Regions from separate parts of the Pseudomonas sp. KH_017 genome, predicted to be linked through region 3. Evidence: predicted binding sites of a transcription regulator. Region 3 holds the regulator's gene; each other region holds the start of a gene.

Region 1 (4,559 bases), 2.7 Mb from region 3:
CACAGTGATCTTTGGTGTGGCTCGATTTTGTGATTAATGCACAACCCTGTGGGAGCGGGCTTGCCCGCGAAGAGGCCTGTCCAGGCGATATGCATTTCAGACTGGCAATAAAAATCAGCGGTTAAACCGCTCCACCAGCGAATACTGGGTATTGGCAGTCCTGGTCAGCTCTTCACTCAGCAACGCCGAGTTCTGCGCCTGTTCCGCGGTCTGGTCCGCCAGCTCCGAGATGTTGCTGATGTTGCGGCTGATTTCTTCGGCCACGGCACTTTGCTCTTCGGTCGCGGCAGCGATCTGGGTGGTCATGTCGGTGATGTTGGCCACCGCTTCGCTGATTCCTACCAGTGCCTGGTCCGCTTCCAGTACCCGCGCTACGCCTTCTTCCGCCTGACGATGCCCGGCCTCCATGGTTTGCACGGCGGTGCCGGCGGTTTGCTGGAGCTTGGCGATCAGTGCATGAATCTGCCCGGTGGATTCGCTGGTGCGTTGCGCCAGCTGACGGACTTCGTCGGCCACCACCGCAAAACCACGACCCATCTCGCCGGCACGGGCCGCTTCGATGGCGGCGTTCAGGGCCAGCAGGTTGGTCTGGTCGGCGATGCCTTTGATCACGTCGACCACGCCACCGATTTCGTTGCTGTCCTTGGCCAATTGGGTCACGGTCACGCCGGTTTCACCGACGACTACCGACAGGCGCTGGATGGCTTCGCGGGTTTCCCCGGCGATGTCACGACCACGACCGGTCAGGCGATTGGCTTCCTGTGTGGCATCGGCGGTGCGTTGCACGTGGCTGGCGACTTCCTGGGTGGTAGCGGCCATCTGGTTGACCGCGGTGGCCACTTGCTCGGTTTCGACGCGTTGACGTTCCAGGCCGCTGGAGCTGTTGTGCGCCAGGGCATCGGACTGTCTGGCCTGATCGGTCAGGTGTTCGGCCGTGTCCTGCAGACGCGTCAGGCAGGTTTTCAGGCGTGCTTCCTGACTGAGGATGGACATTTCCAGACGCGCCTGGGCGCCGCGACTGTCGGTGTACATCTGTGCGATCAACGGATCGGAGGTGGTCTGCTCGGCCAGGCGCAGCAAACGCTTGAGGCCACGCTGTTGCCACTGGAGACCCATCAGGCCCAGCGGCACCGAAAGACCGGCAGCCAGGGCAAACCCCCAATGGGAGTTCAGCGAGGCACCGATCATGAAGCTCAATTGACTGACCAGAATGAACGGCAGCCAGTCCTGCAGGATCGGCAACCATTTATCCGAGGAGGGAACGGCCGACTTGCCCTGATTGATGCGTTGGTAGAGCGCTTCGGCGCGGCGGATCTGTTCGGCGCTGGGCTTGACTCGCACCGACTCGTAACCGATCACCTGATTGCCTTCGAAGATAGGTGTCACATAGGCATTCACCCAGTAATGATCACCGGTCTTGCAGCGATTCTTGACAATGCCCATCCATGGCAAGCCTTGTTTCAGCGTGACCCACATGTGTGCGAACACCGCGGCCGGGACGTCGGGGTGACGGACCAGGTTGTGCGGTGCACGGATCAGTTCCTCTCGGGGAAACCCGCTGATCTCGACGAAAGCGTCGTTACAGTAGGTGATCATGCCCTTGGCATCGGTGGTGGAAATCAACCGTTGCTGAGCCGGGAAGGTCCGCTCGCGTTGTGTAATAGGCTGGTTGTTACGCATGGCTTTTTTAATCCGCAAGGCTTTCAAGTGCTGTATCGGCAAGGCCGGCGGATTGTTGAGATTATTTTTCGATCATCAGTGATGCGTCGCAAAATGACCCTTGCGTCAGCCGGCGAGCATCGGATAGGTGAACAGGCCGAAGTGCAGCAGGTTCAGGCAAAAGTGGCTGGCGATGGCGGCGCCCAGCCCGCCGAACCGGTAGGCCAGGCCATAGCCGACCCCGGCCAGCGTGGCCAGCAACACCCATCGCCATCCCGCGCCGGCATGGGCCAGGCCGAAGACCAATGACGCCAGCAGCAGGGCGAGGTGTTCACCGTAGGGCCGGTCTTTGAGGTACCGGCTCAGGCCGCCCTGGATGTAGCCACGGAACAGCGCTTCCTCGACCAGCGTCACCAGCAGCAGATTGTTCAGCAACCACAGCCAGGCTTGATCCGGCCATTTCGGCGCCCAGGCGATGACCCCGAGCAACAGTGCGCCGCCCAACGCCAGCAGGGCGCTCAAGGTCAGTGCCAGTGCGGTGGCATACAGCGATAGCCGAAGCGAACGGCGGCCGACAATCCACGGACAAACCAGTAACAGCCAGAAGCCGATCAGCGGTTTGTCCAGATTCAGGTGCATGGCGAATATCGCGGCGTTGTCGGTGAAACGCTGAGGATCGATAACGCGACCGTTGTAGAAGCCGGGTAACCAATGCGTCGCCAGGACCAGAGCCAGGACGATGAACAGGCCGTGGCCGAGGTAGCGGGCAAAAGGGATCTCGCGTTGGCGGACGGCGACACCCGCGACCAGCAACAAAAACACCGAGATTGCCGAGAGCCAGCCGAGATGGCCGTAGGTCAGTGCCAGGCCGTAGCCGATGGAAAGCAGGGCCAGAAACGTCCATGGCAGGGCAATCATTTGAAGTCCTTGAGTCGGAATTTGCGATGCGCCACCAACCTCTGTGGGAGCGGGCTTGCTCGCGAAGGCGTCGTGTCAGTCGACATCAGCGCTGCTGACACACTGCTTTCGCGAGCAAGCCCGCTCCCACAGTAGTCCGTGTCAGGTCGCCGATTGATATCAAAGTGGGAGCGAGCGATAGCTTACTGACTGTCCCCAACAAAAACACCGCCCGAAGGCGGTGTTTTTGTCGGTCGTCCGTTACGAAGCGATCAACTGCCGCAACACGTAATGCAGAATCCCCCCCGACTTGAAGTACTCCACCTCATTGAGTGTATCGATGCGGCACAACACCTCGATCTTCTCGCTGCTGCCGTCTTCGCGGGTGATGGCCAGTGTCAGGTTCATCCGTGGCGTCAGCTCGACGCCGGTCAAGCCGAGGATGTCCAGGGTTTCGCTGCCATTGAGGTTCAGGCTCTTGCGGTTCTGATCCAGCTTGAACTGCAACGGCAGCACACCCATGCCCACCAGGTTGGAGCGGTGAATCCGTTCGAAGCTTTCGGCGATGACCGCTTTCACCCCCAGCAGATTGGTGCCTTTGGCCGCCCAGTCGCGACTCGAACCGGTGCCGTATTCCTGGCCGGCGAACACCACCAGCGGCGTGCCTGAAGCCTGATAGCGCATGGCGGCGTCGTAGATCGACATTTTTTCCCCGGTGGGAAGGTAGCGGGTGTTGCCGCCTTCTTCGCCGCCGAGCATTTCGTTGCGTATGCGAATGTTGGCGAAGGTGCCGCGCATCATCACTTCATGGTTGCCGCGCCGCGAACCGTAGGAGTTGAAATCCCGCGGTTCCACGCCTTTGTCGCGCAGGTATTGCCCTGCCGGGCTGTCGACCTTGATGTTGCCGGCCGGGGAGATGTGGTCGGTGGTCACCGAGTCGCCGAGCAGTGCGAGGATCCTGGCGCCGTTGACATCCTTGACCACTGGCGGCGGGCCGCCGATGTCGTCGAAGAACGGTGGGTGCTGGATGTAAGTCGAGTCGGACTGCCAGACATAGGTCGCCGCCTGCGGTACTTCAATCGCCTGCCATTGCGCGTCACCGGCAAACACTTCGGCGTATTCCTTGTGGAACATGGCGGTGTTGACCTGACTCACGGCGTCGGCAATTTCTTTGCTGCTTGGCCAGATGTCTCGCAGGTACACCGGTTTGCCGTCCTTGCCATCGCCCAACGGCTCGCGGCTGAGGTCGGTGCGCACCGTGCCGGCCAGCGCGTAGGCGACCACCAATGGCGGGGAGGCCAGCCAGTTGGTTTTCACCAGCGGATGCACCCGGCCTTCAAAGTTGCGATTGCCCGAGAGCACGGAGGCCACGGTGAGGTCGGCTTGCTGGATGGCTTTCTCGATGGGTTCCGACAGCGGCCCGGAGTTGCCGATGCAGGTGGTGCAGCCATAGCCGACCAGGGCAAAGCCCAATTCGTCGAGGTAATGGGTCAGGCCGGCCGCCTTGTAGTAGTCGGTGACCACTTTCGAGCCGGGGGCCAGCGAGCTCTTCACCCAGGGTTTGCGTTTCAGGCCTTTTTCCACGGCCTTCTTCGCCACCAGCCCGGCCGCCATCATCACGCTGGGGTTGGAGGTGTTGGTGCAGGAGGTGATCGCGGCGATGACCACGGCACCGTTTTTCAGGCGATAGGTCTGGCCTTCGTAGTCGTAATCCACTTCGCCGGCCATATCGGCATTACCGACGGCAACACCGCCACCGCCTTCACTTTCCAGGCGGCCTTCTTCTTTGCTGGTGGGCTTGAATTGCAGGTCGGCGAAGTCGCTGAACGCTTGCGCGACATTGGGCAGCGACACCCGGTCCTGTGGACGTTTTGGTCCGGCGAGGCTGGCTTCGACGCTGCCCATGTCCAGCGCCAGGCTGTCGGTGAACGCCGGTTCCTGGCCGGGCAGGCGCCACAGGCCCTGGGCCTTGCTGTAGGCCTCGACCAGTTGCACCGTTTCCA
Region 2 (4,559 bases), 3.0 Mb from region 3:
TTTCATCGCCACCTCCATTGATTGAAGGCAAAGCATGCGAGTTGATACCGGCACAGAATTGAACAAACGAAGCAATCGAACGCTCGGTTTTAAGGATGAATTAAGTTGTGACGACTAACCTGATCCCACTTAAACGGCTATCCCAAGGAAAGAACTCATGAAGACTTTGACTGCCCTCTTCACCGCTGCCGCCCTGACGCTCACCGCTGGTTTGGCCCAGGCCAAAGACGTTCCTGTCGACCAGATCCCTCAGCTGGTGAAGGAGGGCAAGATCAAGCCTATGGAAGAGTTGAACCAGATCGTGTTGAAGCTGCACCCGGGGGCCACCATTACCGACAGCGACCTGGACAAACACTCCACCATCTACGAGTACGAAGTCGAACTGCGTGACGCCAGCAACGTTGAATGGGACGTGGATTTGAACGCCACCACCGGCGAAGTCCTGAAGAACAAAAAAGACGTCTGATGCACACAACAAAGAGCCGCACGGTTTTCGGATCGTGCGGCTTTTCTGCGTCTGGATGATTGATCAGGCCGACGTGCTGACCATGGCGTTTTTTTTCCAATGTGGATTCAGGTTCAACCCGTCATCGACACCCTATATCTGCACTTGAGACCGACTGTGTACCGACTCGATAAGGAACCCGGTACACAGTCCCTTTCATCAAGCGCTCAGGCGCGCCGTCACCTCATTCAACCGCCCCGACAAACCGTGCAGGTTGGTGCTGGCCGCTTCAGTGCGCTGCACGTTGTCCAGGTTGGTGCTGGCGATGCTGGTGATCTCGGTGAGGTTGCGCGAGATGTCTTCGGCCACCGAGGTCTGCTCTTCGGCGGCAGTGGCGATCTGGCGGTTCATGTCGCGGATGGCTTCCACGGCCAGGGTGATGCGTTCGAGCATGGCGCCGGCCTCCGTCACTTGCTGCACGCTTTGTTCGCTGCGTGACTGACCGCTTTCAATCGCTTGGGCCGCTTCGATTGCACCGGTCTGCACGGTCTGGATGATCTGGTTGATCTCGATGATCGACGCCGCCGTGCGCTGGGCCAGGCTGCGCACTTCATCGGCCACCACCGCGAAACCGCGTCCGGCTTCACCGGCACGGGCCGCTTCGATGGCCGCGTTGAGCGCCAGCAGGTTAGTCTGCTCGGCGATGCCGCGAATCACTTCCAGGACCTTGCCGATGCGCCCGCTGTCGGTTTCCAGTTGGCGGATGACCGTGGCGGTGTTGGCGATTTCGCCACGCATCTGGGTGATGGTGTGAATGGTGCCCTGCATGACTTTTTCGCCCTGCTGGGCGGACTGGTCGGCATCGTCGGCGGCCCGCGCCGCTTCGGCGGCATGACGGGCGACTTCCTGTGCCGTAGCGGACATTTCGTTCATCGCCGTGGCCACCTGATCGGTGCGGTTGAACTGCTCGTTGGTACCGCCGGCCATCACGGTGGCGATCGAGTTCAACTCACCGCTGGCGCTGTCCAGGTCCGATGCGCTGCGCTGCAAACGGCTGAAGGTTTCGGCGAGGAAATCGCGCAGGGTGTTGGCGGCCATCGCCAGTTTGCCCAACTCGTCCTGTCGGGTGCTGGCCACGCGCTCGGCAATACGCCCCTGGCTGAGTTGCGCCACGTATTCGATCAGTTTGCGGATCGGCTCGACCAGGTTGCGGTTGACCAGCCACAGGCTCAGCAAGCCGATCAGCAGCCCCGAAACCAGCATCACAATGATCCCCAGCATCACCGTGCGATCGGCTGCGACGCTGATCAATGTCGATTGCTCAGCACCCTGCTTGCGCAACTCACTGACCAGTTCGCTCATCTGATCGCTGGCGGCGCGGTCCACGCCCTTGACCGCTGTGTCGCCCGCCGTCGGGTCACCACCGGCGGCCACGAACGCGTCCCGGCCCTTCTGATAGGCCGCGCCCAACTGGCGATGTTCGTCACGCAAGCGCTCGATGCGGCTCTTGAGTTGCGGCTCGATGCCCTTCTGCGCAGCCAGCTCGCCAAGGATGTTTTGCACATCGCGCTGACGGTCTTCGAATTGCCCCCAGTACTTGCTCAGGTCCGCCGGTTGCTTGCCGCGCAACAGGACGTTTTTCCACTCCTGCACCTGCACCTTGAATTGCAGGTTGGCTTCATCGATCAATTGCGAGGTATGCAGCGGGCCTTCGATCAGATTGGCGTAGCTCTGCACGCCACTGGACAGGAAGTGAAAGCACGCCAGGGCGATCAACAGCATCGCCAGCAGGCTGCCGCTCAGCAGGGCGAGAATTTGTGCTCTCAGGGACTTTTGCAAAAGCATCGAATGGTACTCATGACAGGAATGAGGCACGCCCCGGTAAGGCGTGAAAAGTGTCCGGACATCCCTGTCTGCGGTCCCGGCCTAGGCCTGCGGCGCGCAACTCAACCCAAGCGTAATCGGCTAGCCAGAGCGATTCTTGAGAACATCCCGACCGCCGGTAGAGCAATCGTTTGCGTTATTTTCCCGTCACAAAAACGTCACCCCCGCTTGCGATGATGCCGCTCAAGTGAACCTGCGAAACCTGCGACAGGCGTCTCCCCTTGCGAGCCCTCATGAACCACAGCATCGATCACAGTCATCGCGACACGGATCTGTTCGGCCTGCTTTACGGTTTCACCTTTCGCCCCGGTGAGGCCGGCCGGGAAATCAATTCCGCCGAGGCCTTGCAGTACCTGCAACAGCCGCAAAGCGATGAGCAATTTCTCTGGCTGCACCTGAACCTCGCCCATGCCGCGTGCGAACGCTGGATGAAAAGTCATCTGGAGTTGCCCGAGGAATTTTTCGAGGCGCTGCACGAAGGCTCGCGCTCGACGCGCATCGAACATGTCGACTCCGCGTTGCTGGCGGTGGTCAACGATGTGGTGTTCAACCTCAGCAACATGGTCTCGTCGGATGTCTCGACCCTGTGGGTGTGCGCCCGCAGCCAATTGATCATCAGTGCACGCCTGCAACCGCTGCACTCGGTGGACAAATTGCGCTCGTCGGTGAAGGCCCGGGAGTGCTTTCGCTCCCCGCTGGAGTTGCTGGTGCATTTGCTGCGCGACCAGGGTGAAGTGCTGACCCAGATCGTGCGCAAGACCAGCCAGAGTGTGGACCAGATCGAAGACGAGTTGCTGTCCTCGCGGCTGTCGACCAACCGCGCTGAACTGGGCGCTAACCGCCGGGTGCTGGTGCGCTTGCAACGGCTGCTGGCGCTGGAACCGGGCTCGTTGCTGCGCCTGCTCAACCGGCCGCCGCAATGGCTGCAAAAGGAAGACGTGAAGGAGTTGCGCAAATCCACTGAGGAGTTTGCGCTGATCATCAACGACCTCACGGCGCTGGGTGAGCGGATCAAGCTGTTGCAGGAAGAGATCGCCGCCAACATCAACGAACAGACCAACCGCACGCTGTTCACCCTGACAGTGGTGACGGTGCTGGCGCTGCCGATCAACATCATCGCCGGTTTCTTCGGCATGAACGTCGGCGGCATTCCGCTGGCCGATGATCCAGAGGGTTTCTGGATCCTGGTGGCGCTGGTCGCGACCTTTACCGTGATCGCCGGGCGCTGGGCGTTTCGCAAGCAGCAGGATTACTGACCGCAGCTGGAATCTTGTGGGAGCGGGCTTGCTCGCGAAGGCGTCAGGCCAGTCAATATCAATGTTGAATGACGCACCGCCTTCGCGAGCAAGCCCGCTCCCACAGGGTTCACCTTCAAAGACCGGTGATTTCAAATCAACGGCCCGCAAATCCCCCAAACACTGACCCAGAGCAGCCTCCCTGTAACAATTGGCAACGATTATCACTGATACACCTCCCTCCTCAGGAATGTCAGTGATGGCTACGCCCTCCTTCACCGCCGCCCCGGCGCCCGCCAGTAGCGCCATACCGCAACTCGACAAGAAACCCGGCCTGCTCACCATCGTGGTGTTTTTCGCCGTGCTGGCCATCGGTTTGTTGTTTACCGCTTACAGCCTGATGCACGACATGAACGAACTCGGCACGGTGGTGACCACCTGGACGCCGTTCCTGCTGTTGGGCGTGGCGCTTTTGATTGCCCTTGGCTTTGAGTTCGTCAACGGCTTCCATGACACCGCCAACGCGGTGGCCACGGTGATTTACACCAACTCGCTGCCGCCGAACGTTGCCGTGGTCTGGTCCGGTTTCTTCAACTTCCTCGGGGTGCTGCTGTCCAGCGGCGCTGTGGCATTCGGCATTATCGCCCTGCTGCCGGTGGAGCTGATCCTGCAAGTCGGCTCGTCCGCCGGTTTCGCGATGATCTTCGCCCTGCTGATCGCCGCCATCCTGTGGAACCTCGGCACCTGGTGGCTGGGGTTGCCGGCATCGTCATCGCACACCCTGATCGGTTCGATCATCGGGGTCGGTGTGGCCAACGCCCTGATGCACGGCCGCGACGGCACCAGTGGTGTGGACTGGGCCCAGGCCACCAAGATCGGTTACGCGCTGCTGCTCTCGCCGCTGGTCGGCTTCGGCTTCGCGGCGCTGCTGTTGCTGGCCCTGCGCGCGTTCGTCAAGAATCGTGCGCTGTACAAGGAGCCAAAGGGCGAGACCC
Region 3 (4,559 bases):
TTCGAATTCGTCGTCAGTAATATCGGAACTGTCGCCTGCCGCTTTCGGTGCTTCTGGCGCAGCTGGCGCCGGGACCACTGCGTCAACGGCGAACTGGCCTTTACCATGCAGTTGATCGAGCAACGACTCGAACTCGGCATCGGTGATTTCATCGCTGCCGGCGACATTGCTGGCAGGCGCTGGAGCAGCCGCCGGCGCCTCGGCCTGCGCCTTGACGGCGTTCAGCGAGTCCAGCAGTTGTTCGAATTCGGTGTCGGTGATGTCGTCGGAACCGGTTTCGGCCACCGGTTCTTCAATCACTTCGGCGACGGGCGCAGGCGCCACTTCGTCAGCCGATTGCGGCTCGGCCAGACGGGCCAGCGCCGCGAGCAATTCAGGTGTCGCAGCGGTGATCGGACTGCGCTCGCGGACTTCGCTGAACATGCTGTTCACCGCGTCCAGCGCTTCGAGAACCACGTCCATCAGTTCCGAGTCGACGCGACGCTCACCCTTGCGCAGGATGTCGAACACGTTCTCGGCGATGTGGCAGCACTCCACCAGCTCGTTGAGCTGGAGGAAGCCGGCGCCCCCTTTTACAGTGTGAAAACCGCGAAAAATTGCATTGAGCAGATCCGCATCATCCGGACGGCTTTCCAGCTCGACCAGTTGCTCGGACAGTTGCTCTAGAATCTCGCCGGCCTCAACCAGGAAATCCTGAAGGATCTCTTCATCGGCGCCGAAGCTCATTAAGGGGGGTGCTCCTACAGGTCTAAAAACCCAAAAAACCTAAAATTCTAAAACTCTAAAATCCCAGGCTGGATAACAAATCGTCCACATCGTCCTGACCGGACACAACGTCTTCTCTTTTATCGGCATGAATCTGCGGACCTTCACCCTGAGAGAGATGTTTTTGTGGATCTTTTTCTGCAAGCATCGCTTCGCGGTCATGTTCGATGCCCGCAAAGCGGTCCACCTGACTGGCCATCAGCACGAGCTTGAGCAGGTTGCTTTCAACTTCGGTGACCAACTGGGTCACACGCTTGATCACCTGGCCTGTGAGGTCCTGGTAATCCTGGGCGAGCAGGATGTCGTTGAGGTTGCCCGACACCGCGCGATTGTCCGTGCCGCTGCGCGCCAGGAACCCGTCGACCCGCCGGGCCAGTTCACGAAACTCTTCTGCGCCGACCTCACGACGCATGAAGCGCCCCCAGTCCGCGCTCAACACCTTGGCTTCATCGGCCAGGCCATTGACCAGCGGCGTGGCACTTTCCACCAGATCCATGGTGCGGTTGGCCGCGGCCTCGGTCAGCTTGACCACATAGCCCAGGCGCTCGGTGGCGTCGGTGATCTGCGACACTTCTTCGGCTTGCGGCATGTGCGGGTCAATCTGGAAATTGACGATCGCGCTATGCAGTTCGCGAGTGAGCTTGCCCACTTCCTGATACAGGCCGCGGTCACGGGTCTGGTTGAGCTCATGGATCAATTGCACCGCGTCGCCGAACTTGCCTTTTTCAAGGCTGGCGACCAATTCGACGGCGTGTTTTTTCAGGGTCGACTCAAAGTCGCCCAATGAAGTTTCGTTATTGCCCATAGCTCCCCCGTGGCGCACTCATCAACCGATGCGTTCGAAAATCTTCTCGATTTTTTCTTTCAACGCCTGGGCCGTGAAGGGTTTGACCACATAGCCGTTAACGCCGGCCTGGGCCGCTTCGATGATCTGCTCACGCTTGGCTTCAGCGGTCACCATCAGCACCGGCAGGTGCTTGAGCTTTTCATCGGCACGCACGTGGCGCAGCAGATCGATACCGGTCATGCCAGGCATGTTCCAGTCCGTTACCAGAAAGTCGATGCTTCCGCTGTTGAGCACCGGAATGGCGGTAGTGCCATCGTCGGCCTCGACGGTGTTGGTGAACCCAAGGTCACGCAGCAGGTTCTTGATGATCCGCCGCATCGTTGAGAAGTCATCAACGATGAGGATTTTCATGTTCTTGTCCAATTCGACCTCCAAGCAGTCTTAAACGCGCCCAGCACCTGGACGCGCCACTTCAATCAATCCGGCAAAGCACTCGATGACTGTCTGGAGCACAACAGATCGCGACCGGCGCAGTTCAACACCACACCTGCCTCGTTCGCAGTGTCCCCCACACTGCCTTCAGCGCGCTCGCCACTCCCCCAAACGCCCCCGCAAACGGGCCGCGCACTGGCTGTGTAACTGGCTGACCCGAGATTCGCTGACTCCCAGGACCTCACCGATTTCCTTGAGGTTCAACTCTTCGTCGTAGTACAGCGCCAACACCAGTCGCTCACGCTCCGGCAAATTGGCAATCGCATCCGCCAGCGCAGCCTGGAAGCGTTCATCTTCCAGATCGCGTGACGGTTCGATATGAGCACTCGCGCCATCCTCGTGCAGCCCTTCGTGTTCGCCGTCCTGCAACAGATCGTCGAAACTGAACAGCCGGCTGCCCAGGGTGTCGTTCAAAATCCCGTAGTAATCGTCGAGACTCAATTGGAGTTCGGCCGCAACTTCGTGATCTTTAGCGTCACGGCCGGTTTTAGCTTCAATCGAGCGAATGGCGTCGCTGACCATGCGTGTATTGCGGTGAACCGAACGTGGCGCCCAGTCCCCCTTGCGCACTTCATCGAGCATGGCGCCGCGGATTCGAATGCCCGCGTACGTCTCGAAACTGGCGCCTTTGCTGGCGTCATATTTGGTCGACACTTCAAGCAGGCCGATCATCCCGGCCTGGATCAGGTCTTCGACCTGGACACTGGCCGGCAGGCGCGCCAACAAGTGGTAGGCAATGCGTTTAACCAGCGGCGCGTAACGCTCGATCAGCTCGTATTGCGCATCACGCGCCGATTTTTTGTAGAGGTTGTAACCGCTTGCCGTCATAGAACCGGTCCTGCTGTCTGCTGCACGAGCCGCTCGACGAAAAACTCCAGGTGCCCGCGCGGGTTGGCAGGCAGCGGCCAGGTATCGACCTTCTGTGCGATGGCCTTGAAGGCCAGCGAGCACTTGGAACGCGGGAAGGCCTCGTAGACGGCGCGCTGCTTTTGCACGGCCTTGCGCACACTTTCGTCGTAGGGCACCGCGCCGACGTATTGCAGGGCGACGTCGAGGAAGCGATCCGTGACCTTGGTCAACTTGGCGAACAGGTTGCGCCCTTCCTGCGGGCTCTGGGCCATGTTGGCCAGGACCCGGAAGCGGTTCATGCCGTAGTCACGGTTAAGCAGTTTGATCAATGCGTAGGCGTCAGTGATCGAGGTCGGCTCGTCGCACACCACCAGCAGCACTTCCTGGGCTGCGCGAACGAAACTGACTACCGAGTCACCAATGCCCGCCGCGGTATCGATCACCAATACGTCGAGGTTGTCGCCGATATCGCTGAAGGCCTGGATCAGGCCGGCGTGTTGCGCGGGGCTCAGATGCACCATGCTCTGAGTGCCGGATGCGGCCGGAACGATTCGGATGCCACCGGGTCCCTGCAGCAGTACATCGCGCAGTTCGCAGCGGCCTTCGATCACGTCGGCCAGGGTACGTTTGGGTGTCAGGCCCAGCAGAACGTCAACGTTCGCCAGTCCCAGGTCGGCGTCCAACAGCATGACGCGCCGGCCAAGCTCAGCCAGAGCCAGGGACAAGTTCACTGACACATTAGTTTTCCCGACGCCACCTTTGCCGCCGGTCACCGCGATCACCTGTACGGGATGCATGCTGCCCATGTTATTTCTTTACCTTGTCTTGCATAGACGGAGGCCACATTACTGGCTGCGCGTTCACAAACGGAACAATGCATGGCAGACCATCGATGTAGGTACAAAAACTGTTCATTTTTACCTCAGCCAACCTGCTTGGTCGGGCTGTGGTAGATGTCAGCGAACATGTCAGCCATGGCTTCTTCGCTGGGTTCTTCCTGCATTTGCACGCTCACGGCGCGACTGACCAACTGGTGACGACGCGGCAGATGCAAATCATCCGGGATCCGCGGGCCATCGGTCAGGTAAGCCACCGGCAACTCATGACTGATGGCAAGGCTCAACACCTCACCCAGACTAGCCGTTTCATCCAGTTTAGTCAGGATGCAGCCAGCGAGCCCGCAACGCTTGTAACTATGATAGGCGGCGGTTAGAACCTGTTTCTGGCTGGTGGTTGCCAGGACCAGATAATTTTTCGAGCGGATGCCACGACCGGCCAGGCTTTCGAGTTGCATGCGCAAGGCCGGGTCGCTGGCCTGCAGGCCGGCGGTATCGATCAGCACCACGCGCTTGCGCAGCAAGGGTTCCAGCGCCTGCACCAGGGACTGGCCCGGATCGACGTGGGTCACCGGCACATTGAGAATGCGCCCCAGGGTCTTGAGCTGCTCCTGGGCACCGATGCGGAAGCTGTCCATGCTCACCAGCGCGATGTTCTGCGCGCCGTACTTGAGCACGTAACGGGCGGCCAGCTTGGCCAGGGTGGTGGTCTTGCCCATGCCGGCCGGGCCGACCATGGCAATCACGCCGCCTTCCTCCAGAGGCTCGATTTCCGGTGTCACGATCATGCGCGCCAGGTGCGCCAGCAACATGCGCCAGGCCTGACGAGG
Region 4 (4,559 bases), 2.8 Mb from region 3:
AAAACCCTTTTCATCCATGGCGATGGTGGTCGCAGCGATCTCCAGCAAGGCATCGGTGGCCGAATTGAAGCCACCGGTTTCTACGTCGACGACAACCGGCAGGTAACCACGGAACCTGGCCGCCATTGGATGACGAGGGCCGCCTCCGCCGCCATTGCCTTCCAGTTCGTCGTCGAAATGGTCTTCACTCACGCGTGTTCCTCCAGCAGGCGCCAGCGCAGTTTTTCACCGGCGCGCAGCGGGATAACGGTCAGCTCGCCAAATGGCAGGCTGGTCGGGGCGGTCCACTCTTCGCGGACCAGGGTGATGCGATCGGTGTTCGCCGGCAGGCCGTAGAAGCGCGGGCCATTGAGGCTGGCGAAGGCCTCGAGTTTGTCCAGCGCATTGCGCTGTTCGAAGGCTTCGGCGTACATCTCGATGGCCGCATAGGCGGTGTAGCAACCGGCGCAACCGCAGGCCGCTTCCTTGGCGTGCTGGGCGTGAGGCGCCGAGTCGGTGCCGAGGAAGAACTTATCGCTGCCGCTGGTGGCGGCGTCGAGCAGGGCTTCCTGGTGGGTATTGCGTTTGAGGATCGGCAGGCAATAGAAGTGCGGCCGAATCCCGCCCACCAGCATGTGGTTACGGTTGTACAGCAGGTGGTGCGCGGTGATGGTCGCGCCGACGTTGGCCGAAGCCGAGTTGACGAACTGCACGGCGTCCGTGGTGGTGATGTGTTCGAAGACCACTTTGAGGGTCGGGAAACGCTCGACCACACGACGCATATGCTCGTCGATGAAGATTTTTTCGCGGTCGAACACGTCGACATCACCACGGGTGACTTCACCGTGAACCAGCAACGGCATCCCGACTTCGGCCATGGCCTCAAGTGCAGGGAAAATCTTGTCGATACTGGTGACGCCAGAGTCCGAGTTGGTGGTCGCGCCGGCCGGGTACAGCTTGGCGGCGTGAATGAATCCGCTGGCCTTGGCCTCGCGAATTTCTTCAGGCTGGGTGCGGTCGGTCAGGTACAGGACCATCAGTGGCTCGAACAGGCTGCCGGCCGGGCGGGCAGCGAGAATCCGCTGGCGATAGCCGTCGGCTTCGGCCGCGTTGCGCACCGGTGGAACCAGGTTGGGCATGATGATGGCGCGGCCAAAGGTGCGCGCGACATCCGCGACGGTATTGGTCAACACGGCACCATCGCGAAGATGAATATGCCAGTCGTCGGGACGCAGCAGGGTCAGGCGGTCGGACATGAGGGGATTCCAGGCGGGTCAAACTCAAGGGAATGCTACCGGAAAAGACTCTTGCAGGCACTCGCTATCAAGTTTTGCAGGAAGCTTCCGATATCCAACAGGTATGCCGTAAACATGTGTGTGTCGGTCTTTTTGTTGTAGAAGCCAGTGGAGCCTCCCGTGCGCCAGCGTTTTTTAGCCTTGCTCAGTGTGTTTGCCAGCCTTCCAGCGATGGCGCTCACTTTCCAGACCCGTCTGGAGAACATTGAGTGGACGGTCGAGGGTGACAAGTTCGAATGCCGCCTGACTCAGCCGATTACCGACTTCGGTTCGGGCGAGTTCGTGCGCCGTGCCGGCGAGCAGGCGACGTTTCGTCTGAAAACCTACAACCCGATGATTGGCGGCGGTTCGGCGACGCTGCTGGCCGCTGCCGCGCCGTGGCAACCCGGGCGTGACGATATCAACCTGGGCACCGTGAGAATTGGCAGTGGCAACGTTTTGTTCAACAGCTCACAGGTTCAGGCCGGACGACTGATCAGTGGCCTGATGGACGGTCGCAGTCCGGTGGTTCGCCATTCCTCGGGGGATGGTCGGGTGTCGGAAGTGCGCTTGCTGCCGGTCAGGTTCACCCAAGCGTTTGCCGATTACCAGAGTTGTGTGGCGAAACTGTTGCCACAGAATTTCGAACAGGTGAAGCAATCCGAAATCGGCTTCCCCGGCGGCGGAATCGAACTCGACAGCGCCGCAAAAGCCAAACTGCAGGTGATGCTGGAGTACATGAAGGCCGATCCGACGGTCAATCACATCGAGCTCGACGGTCACTCCGACAACAGCGGCAACCGCCTGACCAACCGCGACCTGTCGCGGCGCCGAGCCCTGGCAGTGATGGAGTTCTTCAAGGCCAACGGCATCCAGGAGTCGCAAATCACCCTGCGTTTCCATGGCGAGCGTTATCCGGTGGCGCCTAACACCAACAACACCAACCGCGCGAAGAACCGTCGAGTAGCTGTACGCCTGGAGCGCGGAGCACCAGCGGAACAAGTCGCCCCGCAAGCGACGAAAGCGGCCACTTCGGCCACTTCCTGATCCAGCTGTAATCGTCGCGCCCTCGACAGAATCTGTCGCTTCGTCGTCATAAGCTGTCGCGCCACTGTAAATTATTCTGTATGAGCGGTAGACTTCCCGGCTTTCCGTAGAACCCCGTGGAGTGATGGCATGGCGGACGTAAACAAGGTCGTTCTGGCGTATTCCGGCGGCCTGGACACTTCGGTGATCCTCAAGTGGCTGCAGGATACTTATAACTGTGAAGTGGTGACCTTCACCGCTGACCTGGGGCAGGGCGAAGAGGTCGAACCTGCACGCGCCAAGGCTCAGGCCATGGGCGTCAAAGAGATCTACATCGACGACTTGCGCGAAGAGTTCGTGCGCGATTTCGTTTTCCCGATGTTCCGTGCCAACACCGTTTACGAAGGCGAGTACCTGCTGGGTACTTCCATCGCTCGTCCGCTGATCGCCAAGCGCCTGATCGAAATCGCCAACGAAACCGGCGCTGACGCCATTTCCCATGGCGCCACCGGCAAGGGCAACGACCAGGTTCGTTTCGAACTCGGTGCGTACGCCTTGAAGCCAGGTGTGAAAGTGATCGCTCCGTGGCGCGAGTGGGACCTGCTGTCCCGTGAAAAGCTGATGGATTACGCCGATAAGCACGGGATCCCGATCGAGCGCCACGGCAAGAAGAAGTCCCCGTACTCCATGGATGCCAACCTGCTGCACATCTCCTATGAAGGCGGCGTGCTGGAAGACACCTGGACCGAGCACGAAGAAGACATGTGGAAATGGACCGTCTCCCCAGAGAAGGCTCCAGATAAAGCGCAATACCTGGAACTGACCTACCGCAACGGCGATATCGTCGCACTGGACGGCGTCGAAATGACTCCGGCCACCGTGCTGGCGACCCTGAACCGTATCGGTGGCGAACACGGTATCGGCCGTCTCGACATCGTCGAGAACCGCTACGTGGGCATGAAGTCCCGTGGCTGCTACGAAACCCCTGGCGGCACCATCATGCTGCGTGCCCACCGTGCGATCGAATCGATCACCCTGGACCGCGAAGTGGCTCACCTCAAGGACGAGTTGATGCCCAAGTACGCCAGCCTGATCTACACCGGCTACTGGTGGAGCCCTGAGCGTCTGATGCTGCAACAGATGATCGATGCGTCTCAGGTCAACGTGAATGGCGTTGTGCGCCTGAAGCTGTACAAGGGCAATGTGATCGTCACTGGGCGCAAGTCCGACGACTCGCTGTTCGACGCCAACATCGCGACCTTCGAAGAAGATGGCGGCGCGTACAACCAGGCGGATGCAGCGGGCTTCATCAAGCTCAATGCCCTGCGCATGCGCATTGCGGCGAACAAAGGCCGGAAGCTGTTCTGAGACCTTTGAAATCGTGATGGATACCTGACCTCGTCCTCGACGAGGTCAGGTACCTGAAAACGGGGTGTGACGCCAGTTACTACGTTGTCGGGTGTTTTCGTTTGCGCTGATGATTTCCTGTTTTTCCCCTTCTCGATGGTCTGACCTGTACTACACGTTGTTGTTCGCCGGTTGCCCGGTCTGATCAATGACCGACAACCTGTGCGAGTCCAGATTGTAGGCAACATAAAAGGCGACACTGCGCTTGCTGGCCTGCTTTGAATGTTTAAGCGCACTGGCTTTCAGTAAAATCTCCGAAACGGCACAAGTGACAAACAGAATCACGTACGCCGTCTTTTCCCGTGGCCTCTGGAGATTTTCCAGCAGCGCTCCAAACTCGACCTCCTTGCTCATCCAGCGTGCATCCACGATGTACAGGTCTTTTATGAGTTCCGGTAACTGAAGCTGATGTTGAACAGATACAGAGGTTTGCAGACCAATCTCGGTTGGCGGGTCCTGTGCGCCGCAGGGCGTTCGAGCTGACTGCCGGTCATTCGTTGAGGTTTCCAGAGCGGGATTCTCAGACGACTTCCCGGACGCTTTTTTTTCCGGCCGCCCGGCATCATCCATGACCTTCATGAAGTGTTTTCCCTTTTCAAAGTCGGAGGGCGCATAAAGGGATTTGTAGTTGAAGTTGAGTGTCGCGAAAAAAAGCAAAAGTAAATAAAACGGAAAGCTGATCAGAAACCAGACATAGAGTTCTCTTTCCTCTTGGTCGAGGAAGGGTAGAGAAACGGCTGCCGAAGTTTCAGAGAGTGCTGCGAATATCGCGATAATTGTCATTGGGTTGGTGATTCGTTTTTTTATCATGTTCTGTACTCATTCTGGATTTTTTCTCGAATGGTTTATGAAGTTGGTTTGATGTGGTAACTA

The links. Region 3 encodes FliA, which starts transcription of late flagellar genes. Its sites were predicted from a motif close to CTAAAGTTTNNNNNNNNNNNGCCGNTAA; they were not measured.
Region 1: the regulator FliA is predicted to act here: its motif matches at 1,713-1,740, upstream of AC3IT6_RS20160 (methyl-accepting chemotaxis protein).
Region 2: the regulator FliA is predicted to act here: its motif matches at 2,404-2,431, upstream of AC3IT6_RS22700 (methyl-accepting chemotaxis protein).
Region 4: the regulator FliA is predicted to act here: its motif matches at 1,302-1,329, upstream of AC3IT6_RS23670 (flagellar protein MotY).

The regions. Positions count from the first base shown of each region.
Region 1 is NZ_CM174509.1:4,422,657-4,427,215, reverse strand. It holds gene AC3IT6_RS20160 (methyl-accepting chemotaxis protein) at 115-1,680, opposite strand; gene AC3IT6_RS20155 (CPBP family intramembrane glutamic endopeptidase) at 1,786-2,577, opposite strand; gene acnA (aconitate hydratase AcnA) at 2,818-4,559, opposite strand, start outside.
Region 2 is NZ_CM174509.1:5,001,125-5,005,683, forward strand. It holds gene AC3IT6_RS22690 (sterol desaturase family protein) at 1-6, opposite strand, end outside; gene AC3IT6_RS22695 (PepSY domain-containing protein) at 158-466, shown strand; gene AC3IT6_RS22700 (methyl-accepting chemotaxis protein) at 665-2,290, opposite strand; gene AC3IT6_RS22705 (transporter) at 2,563-3,585, shown strand; gene AC3IT6_RS22710 (inorganic phosphate transporter) at 3,824-4,559, shown strand, end outside.
Region 3 is NZ_CM174509.1:1,681,142-1,685,700, reverse strand. It holds gene AC3IT6_RS07615 (chemotaxis protein CheA) at 1-726, opposite strand, end outside; gene AC3IT6_RS07610 (protein phosphatase CheZ) at 782-1,570, opposite strand; gene AC3IT6_RS07605 (chemotaxis response regulator CheY) at 1,592-1,963, opposite strand; gene fliA (RNA polymerase sigma factor FliA) at 2,132-2,872, opposite strand; gene fleN (flagellar synthesis regulator FleN) at 2,869-3,699, opposite strand; gene flhF (flagellar biosynthesis GTPase FlhF) at 3,816-4,559, opposite strand, start outside.
Region 4 is NZ_CM174509.1:5,208,299-5,212,857, reverse strand. It holds gene rnt (ribonuclease T) at 1-192, opposite strand, end outside; gene pyrC (dihydroorotase) at 189-1,235, opposite strand; gene AC3IT6_RS23670 (flagellar protein MotY) at 1,395-2,300, shown strand; gene AC3IT6_RS23665 (argininosuccinate synthase) at 2,430-3,647, shown strand; gene AC3IT6_RS23660 (hypothetical protein) at 3,798-4,496, opposite strand.